2 regions of the Kistimonas ophiarachnellae genome follow, and region 1 is predicted to be linked to the other one. Evidence: predicted binding sites of a transcription regulator. Region 1 holds the regulator's gene; the other holds the start of a gene.
What was found. Region 1 encodes FNR, which switches genes on or off when oxygen is low (the NO sensors DNR and NnrR bind a similar motif). Its sites were predicted from a motif close to TTGATNTANATCAA; they were not measured.

Region 1 (8,446 bases):
CGCATCGCTGCCCAGCAAATCCATCAGAATTACGGGTGGAGGGAAAGGGATATCGTAATAGTGGGACGCTTTTCGGATAAGCTGCTGAATGCGTTTGTTGATGTCCTGTTCTGCCTGGCTCACAGCGACTGCCCTTACCACCGGTATCCGGTAAACCCTGTTCATGTTGTATCAATCATGCCTTGCCTGAGGCCTCGGATACTAGCCGTAATTGGACGTATCGTCTGGTCGGGGTCCCTGTACGGAGTGGAAATACGGATGAGTGGTTGGTTCGGGAGGCGACATGGCTGTCCGCCTCCCTGCAGGGGTCAGCTGGTGTAAATGGGACCGACACCAATGCTCCAGAGGACAACCGTGATGGCCAGGATTGCGACGAATACAACCAGGGCAATACAAAGAATGGAACTGGCGAAGACGAATCCCTGTTCTTTGCTGATATTCATGAACACGGGCAGTCCGGAATAAAGCAGGTAGGTAGACCAGCTCGCTGCCATGAGGCCAACCAGCATCATAAGCCAGAGGGACGGATAGAGTCCGATCAGACCTGCCAGGAACAGGGGTGTTGTGGTATAGGAGGCAAAGGTGACGCACTGGCTGATGGTGGGAAAGCAATCATAGGTCTGTGCCATCCAGTGAATCGCCCGACCCATAACATAGACGCCGGAGAGCATGGCCAGGTAGGCCAGCAGGGCCATGGAGGCGGCGCTGTCAGGGGTCAGGCGGACAACCTCCTCGCTGCCGGCAAGGGACCATCCGGTCACGGTTGTGCCGAAGTAGGTGCAGATGGCGGGAATCGCCGCCAGCACAACCACGTTGGCCATATAGGTTTTGATGACAGAGGATTTTTCCTCACGGATACTGCGCCATTCCCGGTCAGGATGCGTGAATAATCCCCAAACATGAAGCGCCATGATTCTGCCTCCTTGCCAGTCGATCAGGGAAACCCTGGACTGCTCATGAGCTGGCTTGTCTGTTTTGGTTTTGAGTCAATTGTCAATACTGCTAACAAACAGTAGAACAGGCAAGGCTCCGGATAGCAATAGTCTGCATTGTATGGAAAACTGTTTTATCTCCTTAATATTAATATAAATGCTAGAGGTGCTATGTCGGCGAAGCAGGGATTAGGCAAGATGGCAGCGGTGCTGCTGTTGTTACTGGTATTGAGTGTTTTGCTGGTTAATTCTGTTCTCAATCAGCGGGCGGAAAGTGCTGTGACAAAGGTTGTTGTGGTCAATATGCCAGTGATAGAAAGTGAAATGCCGGATTTTGGCGATATCAAGGATGTGAAAGCAAAAAAGGCTGCATTTTTTGGCTATATGATGCCCATCGTTGAATCCGAAAATGCAAAAATAGCCGCTGATCGTGTTCGTATCAAGCAAATGTCCGGGCAGCCATCGTTGAGCGAAAAGGATAAGGCGTGGTTGGCCGGTATTGCGAAGAAATACCGTCTGAAACCGGCAGAAGGATTCAGCCCGCAATGGTATTCAGCCCTGCTGGATCGTGTCGATACGCTGCCTGTTTCGCTGGCGCTGGCACAGGCTGCCAATGAATCGGCCTGGGGAACATCCCGTTTTGCGCTTGAGGGCAATAATCTTTTTGGTCAGTGGTGTTTCAGCAAGGGCTGTGGGCTGGTGCCTGCACAGCGCAATGAAGGTGCAGATCATGAGGTCAGAAAGTTTGACTCTGTCTCCGGTTCGGTGGCGGCATATCTCCTGAACATCAATACCCATCCTCAGTATTCGGACCTGCGAGCCCTGCGAGCCGAGGCTCGGCGCAATCATCAGGCGGTGACCGGGCTGTATCTGTCCCCGGGGCTTGTGCGTTACTCCCAGCGGGGTGAGGCCTATGTCCATGAGCTGATGGCGATGATTACAGGTAACGGGCTTGAAAAATACGATGTGGCGCTCACGGATCATGACAGTCCGGGGGCTGGCTAAATCAAGAGAATGGTTGAATAAAATAACGGGGAGGGAAGCCCATGCCAAGGTTTTTTCTCACGGGCATCATTATCTGGTGCATGGCAGGTTTCAGTGTTGCGGCACCGAAAAGCGAGTATTGGGCACTCTGGGATCGGAGTAATGAAAATAATAGCGTAAGCGTGTCCCATGTCGAATGGCAGCGCTTGCTGGATGCATACCTGAAAGAGACACCGGAAGTCCGGTTGTTCGATTATGATCGTGTGTCAGCAGGGGATCGCGCCAGCCTTGATCATTACCTGGCCTATCTGGCAGGCATTGATCCCAGGGGATATAGCCGCCGTGAACAAATGGCTTACTGGATTAACCTCTACAATGCGCTAACGGTACGGCTGATACTGGATCATTATCCGGTAAAGTCCATCCGTAAGCTGGGTGAAGGCTTTTTCAGTTTTGGCCCATGGGATGATGATGTCGTCACTGTGGCGGGGCAGCGGTTAACCCTCAACGACATTGAGCACCGCATATTGCGACCGATCTGGAAAGACAGGCGAATCCATTATGCGGTGAACTGTGCCAGCATGGGGTGTCCTGATTTGGAGGCTGCTGCTTATACCGGTGCTAACGTGGATAGGTTGCTGGATAGTGCTGCAAGACGGTTTATCAATCAGGCTAAAGGTGTGAGGTTTGAGGGTGGAAGCCTGTACCTCTCCAAAATTTATGATTGGTACGCAGTCGATTTCGGAAGCCATCAGGAACTGATGTCACACTTGCATCAGTATGCGCATGGGAAAAGCAAAGAACAGCTGGCGGCTTTCAAGGGGCGGGTTCGTTACGATTATGACTGGGATCTGAATGATACTGGTGGCCGTTAATTCAATATAAAAAAGGGGCGCATATGCCCCTTTTTTCATCAGGCCGGTAAATCCATGATGTTCACCGGTTTAATGATTGTATCTTCTGTCTCGCTGTCTTCATCGTTGTCCGCAGTAAACTGAAGCGGGAAAGTTTCCCGGTCAAACGCTGTATCTCCGTCCTCGACCGGCGTGCCCCGAGGTACAAGGTTGCTGAAATCGTAGAGCCTGTTATCTGCCAGGTGAGAGGGCGCGACATTGGTCACTGCCCTGAACATGCTTTCAATCCGGCCCGGGAAGCGTTTATCCCATTCAGTCATCATACCCTTGATAGTCTGGCGCTGGAGATTGGGCTGGGAGCCGCACAGGTTGCAGGGGATGATCGGAAATTCCTTCAGTTCGGCAAACCTGGCTATATCTTTCTCCCGGCAGAACGCCAGCGGACGAATAACAATATGTTTGCCATCATCACTGATCAGTTTGGGAGGCATTGCCTTGAGCTTGCCGCCATAAAACATGTTCAGGAACAAGGTTTCCAGGATGTCTTCCCGGTGGTGTCCCAGGGCGATTTTGGTGGCGCCGAGCTCTGTGGCTGTACGGTAAAGGATGCCCCGGCGCAGGCGAGAGCAGAGTGCACAGGTCGTTTTGCCATCGGGTACCTTGTCCTTGACGATGCTGTAGGTGTCTTCTTCTATGATGCGGTATTCCACGCCGAGGCTGGTCAGGTAGTCCGGCAATACGTGCTCAGGGAAGCCTGGCTGCTTCTGGTCCAGGTTGACCGCGATGACTTCAAACTTGACCGGTGCATATTTCTGCAGATTGAGCAGGATATCGAGCATGGCGTAACTGTCTTTACCGCCAGACAGGCAGCACATGATGCGGTCGCCATCCTCGATCATGTTATAGGCGGCAATAGCCTGACCGGTCAGACGGCGCAGGCGTTTCTGCAGCTTGTTGAAATTGACTTTTTCGCTTCGGGTCTCAATCTGCATACGGTCAGGGTACTTGCTAGTGTCAGTGGACAAACCGTGAAGAACAGAAATACCGTTCTTGTGATCACAGTGATGAAAGTTCGCAGCATTATAAAGACCCGGGCGCAAATAATCAGGTATTCATGACCGCAGGCTCTCGCGGTTAATACATACGTTGCCTTATGGGGAGGGAGGGTTATTGAATGCCTGCCATGGGCGCTTTGACAGGATCGGCTTTGCTAGACTGTTGGGCTGGCTTGATGGGTTGGTTTCTGTGTTGTATCTGCTGTTGAAGGTCATGATTCAGATCAAGCGGAATTATTGGCAGGCTGACTAGAATAGGGTGTTGGGGGAGATGATCATGTTACCTACAGAGGGAGTCGAATGAGCAAATACGAGGAGTTTCGCCAGCGGCTGCAGGCGCGGCAGGATGAGCTGGAGCGGCGTGTCGCCAACATTACCCGCGATGTGACCCGCAAGGCCAGTGCTGACTGGTCGGAGCAGGCCCAGGAACGAGAGAATGACGAGGTGCTGGATGCGTTAGGCAATGAAGCTGTTGCTGAACTACGCCTGATCCAGAAGGCGCTGGAGCGAATCGAGGAGGGTGACTACGAAATCTGTGCCGGGTGTGGTGCTGATATTCCGATGGCACGACTTGAGATCATGCCCTATACGGATCTCTGTGTGAAATGTGCAGAGAATAAGGAGTAGGCCGTCGCTTGATGACGTCAGGCCGCTACCGTTTTACCCAGGATGAGGTGGTTGTAGTTTTCAATAAATGTTTCCGGTAAGTGGCTGTTTTCGCTCTGGTAATGTTCCTGCCAGATGGATGCCAGCAGTTGTGGGTCGCTGGCAGTGGCCGGGTCATCAATGTTTACGTCGGCACTCAGGTAAACCATCCAGGCTATCGCTGTCGCATAGCTGAGGTTGGTGGCCAGTTCCGCGTGTGGGTGTAGCAGAAATTCCCGTTGGCTGGCCAGGCCTCTGACTTTGCTGGCCAGTTCATGTTGATTATAAAGGAAGGTGTCCCAGATTCGGCGGTGGGTTTCCGGACTGATCTGGTAAATGCCAAGCGAGGCATGGTTGGCAAGGTGTAAGTGGGAGCCGAGTCCGGATTCCACCGCTGCGGTGCCCAGTAGCAGGTTTTCTGCCAGCGGTGACCGCATGTCGAGGTGGTCTAGCGTGGGTTGGACGACATACTCCCTGAATTCGTCTGCGCAGATTCCCATGGTCTTCAGGCTTCCCTGCCTTAAGGTTCTATAAACGGGGAATCGGCGGTAACGCCAATAGCTTGATCAATAGCTGCACAGACTGAAGCTGGGTATGCCTTCCGCGTCGAGGCGTTTTGAGCCGCCCAGTTCCGGGAGGTCGATGATAGCGGCTGCCTCAACGGGCTCAGCACCCAGACGGCGACAGAGCCGGGCCGCAGCGCAAAGCGTTCCGCCCGTGGCAATCAGGTCGTCAGCCAGTAGTATGCGATCACCCTTTTTCAGTGCGTCGGTATGGACTTCGAGTGCGGCGGAACCGTACTCAAGCTCATACTCTTCGCGAATCACGTCATAGGGCAGTTTGCCGGGTTTTCTGAAAATGACCAGCGGCAGACCCAGTTTACACGCCAGCGGTGAGCCAACCAGGAAACCACGGGCATCCAGGGCGCCAATATGGGTGATATCCTGACCCCTGTAGCGTTCTGCCAGGGTGTCAATGATCATCTGTGTCCCTTGAGGGGACTGAAACAATGGCGTGATATCGCGAAATGTCACGCCGGGTTCGGGCCAGTTGGGTATGGCCCGAATCAGGGAGTGGAGCAGTTGCTGGTCAAAAACCATCAGGGCCAATCCTGCGGAGGGTTACTGGATGTTGACAATGTCCTGGTGTTCAACAAGTTTGCCACCGGCCAGGGCGCACAGTTCCATGGCGCTGGTGATCTCAATCTCTTTGCCGTTGGCGTTGATCAGGCCGTTTTTCTGGAAACGGGTGAACACGCGGCTGACGGTTTCAACCGCCAGGCCCAGGTAGTTGCCCATTTCGTTGCGGGACATCGACAGGCGGAAAGACTGTGATGAAAAGCCGCGACGACGGAAACGGCTGGCCAGGTTGATCAGGAATGTGGCAATCCGCTCGTCCGCGTTCTTCTTCGACAGCAGCAGTTTCATCTGCTGGTCTTCGCGGATTTTGCGACACATGATGCGCATCAGCTGGCGCCGCAGCTCCGGGTAGTCGTCAGACAGTTTTTCCAGGCGATCAAACGGGATCTCGCAGACCATGGTGGTTTCAATCGCCTGGGCAGACACCGGATAGGCCTCTGTATCGAGACCGCTCAGTCCCACCAGCTCACTGGGCAGGTAAAAGCCCGTGATCTGTTCTTCGCCTTCGTTGGTGGCCGTGTAGGTTTTCAGTGCGCCGGAGCGTACTGCGTAGACACTGTGAAAGGGATCGCCTTCGAGAAACAGGTGCTCGCCTTTTTTCAGCGGACGTCCTCGCTTGATGATCCTGTCGAGTTCATCAATATCTTCAATTTTCAGCGCCAGTGGCAGGCAGAGCTGACTCAGGCTGCAGTCTCTGCAGGCCACATGAGTCACTTGCCGCACATTCAGCTTGGACACCATACAGAAGAACCCCTGTGAACCGGTGGGTGTAAAAGTCGTTGCGGCGGTATTGTAGGGGATTCTCCTGACAAGTTTAAGACTGTGAGGATACGTATCTGAATGTTTCTTGAAAAAAGGCCGGTTTCAGTGTTCGTTGGTACATGAAACCGGGGGGGGGGGGGAGGTTAATGGACTGGTTCAGATGACCCGTGAGAATCGTTGAACTTCCGCCACCTGCTGATAGGCGTCAAACTGCATGCAAATATTACGGATCAGCAGTCTTCCCCGGGGTTCGACAACAATGCCGTTTTTGTCCAGTCGAATGAGGCCGTCTGCCGCCATTGGGGACAGCTTGTTGAGTGCATCGGCAAAGTAGTCCTGGAAACGGATGCCGAACATCGTTTCGATATGACGGAAGTCAAGGTGGAAGTGGCAGATGAGCTGGTTGATAACAGCGCTTCGGATGCGGTCATCTTCATTCATCAGTAAGCCACGACGAATCGCCAGATGGCCGTTGTTGATACGGCTGGTGTACTCTTCCATGTTCGCATGGTTCTGGGCGTAGACATTGCCAATTCGGCTGATGGAGGACACGCCCATGCCAATCAGGTCACACTGGCTATGTGTCGTATATCCCTGGAAGTTCCGGTGCAACGAGCCTTCTTCCTGCGCCAGGGCGAGATCGTCATCTGGCAGGGCAAAGTGATCCATGCCGATGTATACGTATCCGGCGTCCAGTAGCCGGTTGATGGTATTTTCGAGAATGGCCAGTTTTTCCTGCGGATTGGGCAGGTCTTCATTGTTGATGCGCCGCTGAGGCATGAAGCGGTTAGGCATGTGGGCGTAATTGAAGACGGAAAGACGATCCGGGCGGATGTCGATGATTTTGTCGACCGTTTTCATGAAGCTGGCGCAGCTCTGGAAAGGCAGACCATAAATAAGATCAATGTTGATCGATTTAAACGTCAGTGCGCGGGCAGCATCAATGACATCCCGGGTCTCTTCTTCGCTCTGTACCCGGTTGACTGCCTGCTGAACGGTTGGGTCGAAGTCCTGTACGCCGATGCTGATCCGGTTGAACCCCAGCGAGCGCAGGTGGCCGATCACGCTCCAGTCTGCTTCCCTGGGGTCAATTTCAATGGAGTAATCTCCCAGGTCACCGCAGGTCAGGTTGAAATGCTTCGCGGTTTTGTCCATCAGCGCCTGCATTTGGGCCGGGTTCAGGAAGGTGGGGGTGCCGCCGCCCCAGTGGAGTTGTTCCACCGTCTGGTTATGACCCACCAGGGCGGACTGCATTTCAATTTCGTGAAAGAGTGCCTGCAGGTAAGGTTCGGCATGCTCGCGGCGTTTGGTGACGACCTTGTTGCATCCGCAGTAGTAACAGACCTTGGCGCAAAACGGGATATGGAAATAAAGCGACAGTGGGCGCCGGGCGGTGGCGCTGTCGGCGGCGGCTGCATGGTACGCTGCAACGCCGAAGTTATCCGAGAACTGCAATGCGGTCGGATACGAGGTGTAGCGAGGTCCCGTCTGATCATAGCGTCTGATCAATTCGAGATCCCATATCAGTTCACTGGCCATGCTCATTAACCCTGATCTTGTAATGTATCCGGCCCTATCCTGAGATGATTGTCGTATAGAATAGGCGTGCTTCGGATAGTTGCCGGTTATTTTGCGCAGCCGTATTGCACAAAATACTGATTGACAATTCTAGTTGTGTGGTGATTTTCCGAGTTGATATGTATCAAGAAGGTTTCAAATAATGTGCCGCAAGTGCTGGGACAGGGCGGAAAAATCCTGTCAGATGTCAATTGCCCATACAAATAGCATATTTACACGGAGTTTACGGTGAAATGTATAGCATCGTCCATTGGGGAAAATCTGTCGGAAATAGACTAATCACAATGAGGTGTACCGGATTGATCATTGGGTTAGCTGCTATCCTCATGATCGATACGTGATTAAGACGGGCAGGTAAACCGCATCTTTAATTCAGGTTTTGACCCTTGAATCCTCCATTGAGACCTGCTGAATGCATGAATTTATTGCTGGATTACCCAAGGCTGAACTGCATGTGCATCTTGAAGGAACGCTGGAGCCAGAACACTGCCTGACGT
Region 2 (8,446 bases), on a different contig from region 1:
TTATTGCAGCACTTAATATTTCAGGATCACCCTTGCATGAAAAGATTTCAAAGATTAAATCATTCATTACCGTCATATACTGGGATACTCTATAGATCATTGGCGAGTCAATGATCCTGACCTGGTCATTAGTGCAGATACTAAAAACAGTCTTCCCTTCAATATTTTCTTTATGTGGATACATCAGCCTCGAATATAGCCAGTCATGATAATCCGGCATATAGAGACTCGCTTCATAGTCATCCTCAAAAATAGGAAATGGAAAGGTCATTACCTGTGCAACGGTCGTATCGCCGGAGACTGTAACACAACGCCATCCCTTTCCGCTGAATGTCATTGCTCCCGAATGTGCAAAGGTTTGCAGATTTTTAAGATCGCCTGTGGCAAAGACTTTGTGGGAATTCCAGGCATATAGCGTTAAAGCTTTTTTTACTTTTTTATTAGTTTTGCCGAGTTCATTGAGACTGCGAACACCTTCATGGATATTCGCATTCCTTGCACCTTTTTCAGGCTGCGCCTGTAAGTAACTCTGACTGGCTTGACGTCTTGTATTTGTGGATTGCATTATTTTCCTCCTTTGGGGTACAGGCAGAGTGATTTCGTATTAATCGCCCTGTTAAAAAAAATCTCATGATTTGCCCTGTAATTTGCAGTTCAAAAGATATTTCACGGTAATAACCTTCGCTTCTTTCCAGTTATCTTGGTTTCTGTCCAGTTATATAGAGTGAGATGTTATTTTTCTGGATTCGTTTCCAGAAAGTTAGATGCATTGACATTCATGTTGTGACAGTCCTGTTTTCCACAGCATCTGAAGCTGGCATTATCCTGAGTCAGTTTTTTTAGTGTTTGGTTTGAGCACTCATTCCAGACCGACATTGCAGCGTGTGACAACTTCGAAATTTACCAACAGCTGTCTCTCTGATTAAATTTCAGCCTGTTGCACTTATTTGCATTAATCCAGCGCCCATCATTGTTAACCGGTTTTCTGGCTATAAGACTGCCGTCATCTAACGACTCGCTCCACACAGGGATCAAATGCGTTTCACATCCCTGGCCCGGGCGATCAGGCTGAGCCTGTTACTGCCGCCAAGCAGCCTGCGAAGAGGGTCCAGGTGATAGTTCACCCCTTTCCCACTGTGAGGCCGGTCTCGCGGGCCACCGCCTTGCTGGTCCGTCCTTCCGCCGTCAGGGCCAGCACCCGGAGCGCCTTGTGCGACAGAGGTAATCATGACAGAGGCCTCAGTCCGGTTGTCAGAAAGACGTGACGACAATGCGAGGAAAACAACCTGAACCCCACGATTGCTAATCCACTCTCACGCCGACTGTGCGTATTGGAAATAACACCCTGTGACTAATCCACTGTACCCCGTCCCACTACCGCATGCGGGCAGAGTTCCATATCTGGCACCAGGATGACCGGGCCCATTACGCCATGTTTGCGCCGGGCAACAAGTCGGAACCGTTTTTCCTGACCGATTTCCCGGTCGCCTCTGAACGCATCAACAGCCTGATGCAGCCTCTGCTGGATGCATTGTGCGAACAGGACATCCTGCGTCGCAAACTGTTCCAGGTGGAATTCCTCACCACCCAGACAGGTGAAGCCCTGTTTGACCAGTTCCCCTATACCCATCATGCGGAATGTGGCGTTTACCTGGTGCGCAAATAACATCCGCTGATCACGTAAACCGATGAAACCATCCCCTTCTGGCACAGTCTGATTCTATAATCAGGATTCTGTTGCCGGGGGGTGGCCAATGAAAACACGATTATCGGTCTCATTTTTCGTATTCCTGTCATTTCTGCTGGTGACGGGCTGTAGTTCACTCGCACAGAAAACCGAATCCGACCCGGCTCCCATCGGTGACACCGTCGATATCTTATTGATTGCCAATGACCTGGGAGAAAGCCAGGTATTCAACCTGCTTTTACCTGAACTGTCCCGCCGAAACCTTAGCGCACAGGTACTGACCATGGGGCAGGCAGATACCGTCTTTGCCAATCAGAAAGAGGCCGTCCGACTCAACACCCCCGTTTTTTTGTCAGAAAACGCGACCGACGACAGAACACAACAACTCGATAAAAAAACACTCGAACGTATCGCCACACAATTGCGTCCGGCCATCGTCGTTACTGGCATGTCCCATGCCATACAGGCGCAGCTTGCCAACCGTTTCAAAACCTCTGGCGCAACCACGATGGCGTTTTATGACAATTTCGACCTGATCAGCCAGTCGCACTATGTGGCCCCCTGGCTGGGAACAACGACAGGCGTGGATGAACTGCTCCTGCCCGGCCACTACCAGGCCGTGGATGCCGGGAAACTTCCCGCCTTCATTAACAGCCGAATCTCGATCAGCGGTAATCCAGCCCTGGAACAATGGGACATCGTTTTCCTGGTCACGAATGCCGTACAGGAGAAACAGCGCCTTGCCCTTGACCCAAAGCGCCCGGTGATTCTTTTTACCGGTGGCTATGGCGACGGGTATGAACAATGGTTGCAGCTTTTCCTTCAGGCCATGGCTGAACGCCCCGACCTGCAGGTTCTGATTGCCCCGCATCCCAAAACCGATGGTCAGCCTGAACGGAATGCCGTAGCAGCCCTGAAGCTGACCAACGCCAGCGTCAGGGATGGCGCCACTTCCACCGCACAGCTGGCAACTGTGGCGAACCTGGTTGTCACCCATAAGTCCACCACGGGTTTCCAGGCTGCCTGGCAGGGATTGCCGGTTCTTTTTGTCGCACCGGATGATTACACCAATATTCTGATAGATGCAGGGCTCGCCAGCCGGGCTTCCAGCTGGCAGCAGATTCTCAATAACGTCCATCGCTATATTGACCAGCCCAAACGACGCGAAACCGTCTCATTCAAAATGCTGGGGGTACCGGAACAATCCCTGCAACGGATTGCCGACCATCTGCAAACTACGCGATACGAGGTTGTCGGGGCAGGCTCCCCGATCCTGGAACAGTTACAGGTTGAAGACAATTAACCACCGCCTGTGACCGGATGTAGTCCCTCTTCTGCTGCTGGTCTGAATCTTCCGGCTGGCAGCGGCACACTGGTCTATGTTTATTCCCAAAAAACGTATTGCTATCCCAATCCGTCATCGTGGGAGAAACATTGCCATGCAGCAGATATCAGAAATACTGGTGCCCATTATTCGTGCCGAAGCCGTCTGCGATCCACGCCAGCTGAGTCTTTCGCTGCAACTGGCCAAGGCCTGCAACGCACATTTGACCTTCATGGTGTTTGAAGAAAACATCCCTCAGCTTGTTGGCCCCATCCCTTTTGATACCGGCCTGTTGAAAAAAAGCCGTGCGCAGGAATGCCAGGTCGTGCTCGATGCGTGTCTGGAACAGGCCGAAGAAGCAGGTCTGAATGCAACGGCTGACCTGGTCTGGGGAAACCCTGTCGACTGTCTTATCCGTGAAATACAGCATCGCAAGGTCGACCTGGTGGTAAAATCCGCGGAATACCACCACTTTCTCGGACAACGTCGTTTATCAGGCAATGACCTCAATGTCCTGCGCCTTTCCGTCGCCCCGGTATTGCTGCTGGCAGAGGAACAACCGGATCATCCAGTCACACTCAAAACCCTGCTGGTCGCCGTGGATACCGCCCAGGACAACGAGGCACTGAACATCCGCCTGCTGGAACTGGGCCGGCAACTGGCCGAACTCCAGCAGGCCCAGCTTCATGCGGTGCACACCTGGCGCCTGATCGGTGAAGATTACATGACCCGCGCCCGGCACCATGCGCCCCCGAATCTGCATACCAAGCTGGAAAATGTCCTGAAAGAAGACCATATGAAGCTGTTCCAGCACCTGTTATCAGCGGCGGGCCTGATGCATGGAGAGAACGTGACCGCCCACCTGATCCGCGGTCGCGCATCGGAAGAAATCTGCCGGCTGGATGAAGAACTGGGCGTCGATTTAATGGTCATGGGCACCCATGCCCGTCGCGGGCTGGAAAAATTCATGATCGGCAATACCGCTGAAAATGTTGCAACCAGTGTCAAAAGCTCACTGTTAATTGCAAGGCCCGATCACTAACCCTCAAAAAGTCGCCGCAGGCTCAAGATTCAGGCTTTACGCGCACTAACCGCTTCAAGTAGGCTAACTCCATGGAAGCAGTCAATACCATAAACGCCTCGCAGTCCCTGACAGGGCAAGGATCACAAGCCAAGATGGCGGGTAACGGGAAAAGGACATGGCCGGTCACGCTCTTTGCAGTCGCGGTACTGCTGGGTGTTATTGCCGGCGTTGTTCTTTACGCCTGTGGTCGGCTGGTGTCAGACCGTGCAACCGGTTATCTCTACAGTGATATCAATCGATTACCCGTCAACCAGGTCGGCGTAGTGCTCGGCACCAGTCGCTATACCCGTGACGGCATGCCCAATGGCCATTATCTCCGTCGCCTGGAAGCGGTCACCGCACTGCTGAACGCGGGAAAAATACGCTACATCCTTGTCAGCGGGGACAACGCGACCCGCTACTACGATGAACCCACCCGCATGCGGGCAGACCTGATGGCCATGGGCGTACCGGCTGACCGTATCTACCGGGATTATGCGGGATTCAGAACGCTGGACTCTATCGTGCGTGCCCACAAAGTCTTTGGGCTGGAGCCGTTCACCATTATTTCCCAGTCATACCAGAATGAACGGGCGATCTTCATTGCCCGTGAACAGGGTATTGACGCCATTGCCTACAACGCTCACGGGAAGTTCCCGACTTCGGACTACAGCAACCGGATCAGGGAAACCCTGGCCCGCCTTCTGGCTGTTCTGGAAGCCCGGCTGCTGAAAACGCAGCCCCGGTTCCTCGGTGAACCGATTATCATTGGAGAAACACCACCCACCTAACGCTCTATTGTAACGACGTACTGTCAGGCACTTTCCTGAGCCCTTTCACAAGTCGCACCAGGATAAAGCATGATTTCAGTACGTTGTCACTTAGCGTGTTATCCCCATCGCTCGATCTTATTCCGATAAAAAACGCCTGATGACAAGATTTGGCACAGGTGTAAACCTGCCATTAGAAATCACTTGGAATTAAAGCCCAATTTCTCTATACGCAGTGGACAGCATTCATGACAATTTCAGCTTCAGAGGGGAATTAATGCTATCAGAAAGTTTCGAAAGGTAAGAATTTCACAGCATAACGTTAAGACGTTTCAGGTGTTTTACTGTCCAGTGTTGTGACTTTCATATCCAAATTTGCCAGAAGCCTTCAACACAAAGCACACCGAAACTTTGATAAAGGTGGAAATTTAAATGGAACAGGAGTGAATCGACCTGCCACCCCGGCATACAATCATTCATGGAGACCTTGACTATGCACGTATTTCTTACATTTAATAACACCACCCCCGGCACAAAATTCCACTACCCACCCGAATACTTAATACAGGGTGAAAAAGCCATCTCCTCCTCCAAACGAAAGCCCGAACAAAAAATATGGCAATATAGAATTGAAGAAGGTAATACATACGCCCTCGCTCCATTTAAAGACCGCGGAGGAAGAAATCTAGACATAAACGAAACTACATACTACAAATTGAGAAATGAGAACTTCGTTAAGTTATTCCCCTTAAATAAAGACATCAGGTTTATATCTGCAGAGTCGTTTTCCGATTATCCGACAATACCCTATGATGAACTAGCCAAAAGAAAAATTGCCGTTTTATACAGAGAAACCGAATGCAGAACTATCGGGGACGCTGGCCTGGAACGTCGAAAAGCATCTTTCTGCAATGAGCACGGGGTTCCTGACCTCAAAAACATTCCGACTTTAAGCGCGATTGCTTCCTTGGCAGAACAAGGCTTTTATTATGACCATCCTGATAAAGAAGACTACCCACATAACATGAAACAATACAAAGATGCCGCGGCAACCATAATGGGTCCGCGAGCTTATGTACATACATGGCAATTTACCAAAGATCAAGAAAAGCATGATACTGACATGGCAGTAAAACGTCGCAGCAAAAAAAAATTAGAACCTGAATATTACCGTAAGCTTAAAGAAATCCTGCGACACCCCCTGATTAAAAAAGAAAATAGCGATGGTACTATTTGCACAGTAAAAGCCATCATCTCAGAAATAGCATCCCCGTATTATAAAGACCACCGACTTTGCAGCGTTTACAGAAGTCATGAAATCGATATTCCCACCGTATTAATAAGAGCAAAAGGCTGTACGCTTAACATGCTATCGACTGATGAAGCAAAGCGGATCAAGGGAGAGGTCATCATGGAACATTTGCAAAACTTTCCGGGAAACATTTTGAATTTAGCGCATGAAGATGGGGCAACGGATGCCATGATGCAAACCCCTACCCATTTAGATGAATTATTCACGGAAGCTTGCCAATTTACCGAAACAGCCATCAATGATCTAACGACCATCTTGCGTCCTGCCTACAACGAACAATCCAAAAATCTCACTCAAACAATTGAATCAATCGAACTCCTTACCATAAGACTAAAATTCCTTAAATATTTTCTGGAAAACAAAGACATATTAAGGTTTCGGAAAGAATTAGACTGCTATAAAGCAACAAGAGATGAGATGAGAAAATTAACAGCAAACCCCTCAAAAAAATGCCAGGAGATCCTTTCACTCACGGTGACCGATACGGAACATAACCTTTGTCAACAAATCATCGAAAAAGAAAAAGAATTTACTCAAGCAGCAAGGAAATCAAAGCATTTAAAAGACATCAAAAAAATCAAAATAACCCATAAATCACTATACACAATATTTAAAAGCATCACTCTGGAAAAAACAGAAGAAACAGGTGGCAATGAAATTTTGAAAGCTTTAAATAACAAAATTGAAGAATATATTATTCAGGCCAATAGCCTTATTGAAAAAATAGAACAATCGGAACCCAAGGCATTACAATTACTTCGCACCCAATCTTATGATACAGAACCAGAGTTTCCGGAGCCTGAAGCAAAGCGCATGAAGATGGATCCAGAACCTTCCAGCTCTCAACAAGCCATGTCTGAATAAACTGACTTACTTATCAAACGGATATGCCCTGAAATGACCCGGGGCAGAATCCATCCTGTACTGTCTTGACAAGACAGGATCACCTTACAGAAGCCCATAGTCAGCATTGGGCCATACCGAGCCATGGAAATGACTGTAGAGCATGAAATAACGCTATATTCATCGAAAAAAGAACAAGTCGTCCCCTGACACAACCTGCAAGGCTGATACCTGCTCACCACCAACTATACACACCCACGACCTTGCGCTATATCAACATTCGTCACCGTATTACCTGATAGCCTTTGGGGTTTTTTGCCCTATTTCCATTAACAAAAGCCTGACGGCTGCCCTGCAGCACGACAGGCCATAGAAGAGACAGGTTGGCGTTACTATGGAGGTCATCAAGACCGACGTTGCCATTGTTGGCGCAGGCGGCGCCGGACTGCGCTCAGCCATTGCCGTGGCCGAGAGCAACCCGGCACTCAAGATCGCCCTTATCTCCAAGGTATACCCCATGCGCAGCCATACGGTCGCGGCGGAAGGTGGATCCGCCGGTGTCGTACAGGCCCATGACTCCCTTGAACATCATTTCAACGATACCGTCTCCGGCGGCGATTGGTTATGTGACCAGGATGTGGTCGACTACTTTGTGGCCAATGCCACGGAAGAGATGGTCCGCCTGGAACACTGGGGCTGCCCCTGGTCCCGCAAGGATGATGGCTCCGTGAACGTCCGCCGTTTCGGCGGCATGAAAATCGAGCGTACCTGGTTTGCCGCCGACAAGACCGGCTTCCACATGCTCCATACGCTGTTCCAGACTTCCACGAAATATCCTTCCATCGAACGATTTGATGAATATTTCGCCACGGAACTGGTTGTTGAAGACGGCCGCTGCCAGGGGCTGGTTGCGATTGAAGTCAAAACCGGTGAAGCCAAACTCTTTCTGGCCAAATCCGTCATTCTCGCAACAGGTGGTGCCGGACGGATATTCCGTTTCAATACCAACGGCGCGATTGTTACCGGTGATGGTATGGCCATGGCTTACCGGGCCGGTGTGCCGCTGCGCGACATGGAATTCGTCCAGTATCATCCCACCGGCCTGCCCGGTTCCGGCATCCTGATGACCGAAGGCTGTCGCGGAGAAGGCGGGATTCTGCTGAACAAAGACGGTTATCGCTACCTGCAGGATTATGGCCTCGGACCGGAAACGCCGATTGGAGAACCCCAGAACAAAACCATGGAGCTGGGTCCACGCGACAAGCTGAGCCAGGCCTTCTGGCATGAGCAGCGCAAGGGTCGCACCATCAAGACCCCGCTGGGCGATGCCGTTCACCTTGACCTTCGCCACCTGGGCGAAAAGAAACTCAAGGAACGTCTGCCGCTGATCTGCTCCCTGGCCAAAAATTACCTGGGTGTGGACGCTGTGCATGAACCGGTTCCGGTG

Region 2: a site for FNR is predicted at 7,263-7,276, ahead of frdA (fumarate reductase (quinol) flavoprotein subunit). Genes of this name have one in related genera too.

Annotation. Positions count from the first base shown of each region.
Region 1 is NZ_BAAJPA010000019.1:62,695-71,140, forward strand. It holds gene AC27K1_RS19540 (SprT-like domain-containing protein) at 1-165, opposite strand, end outside; gene AC27K1_RS19545 (Yip1 family protein) at 309-911, opposite strand; gene AC27K1_RS19550 (glucosaminidase domain-containing protein) at 1,104-1,937, shown strand; gene AC27K1_RS19555 (DUF547 domain-containing protein) at 1,979-2,791, shown strand; gene ttcA (tRNA 2-thiocytidine(32) synthetase TtcA) at 2,830-3,762, opposite strand; gene AC27K1_RS19565 (TraR/DksA family transcriptional regulator) at 4,126-4,452, shown strand; gene AC27K1_RS19570 (hypothetical protein) at 4,470-4,970, opposite strand; gene AC27K1_RS19575 (adenine phosphoribosyltransferase) at 5,037-5,570, opposite strand; gene fnr (fumarate/nitrate reduction transcriptional regulator Fnr) at 5,592-6,350, opposite strand; gene hemN (oxygen-independent coproporphyrinogen III oxidase) at 6,528-7,910, opposite strand; partial or broken gene add (adenosine deaminase) at 8,362-8,446, shown strand, end outside.
Region 2 is NZ_BAAJPA010000005.1:279,532-287,977, reverse strand. It holds gene AC27K1_RS08470 (hypothetical protein) at 1-565, opposite strand, end outside; gene AC27K1_RS08465 (hypothetical protein) at 1,032-1,229, opposite strand; gene AC27K1_RS08460 (hypothetical protein) at 1,355-1,666, shown strand; gene AC27K1_RS08455 (hypothetical protein) at 1,755-2,990, shown strand; gene AC27K1_RS08450 (universal stress protein) at 3,127-4,053, shown strand; gene AC27K1_RS08445 (SanA/YdcF family protein) at 4,125-4,865, shown strand; gene AC27K1_RS08440 (hypothetical protein) at 5,338-7,020, shown strand; gene frdA (fumarate reductase (quinol) flavoprotein subunit) at 7,394-8,446, shown strand, end outside.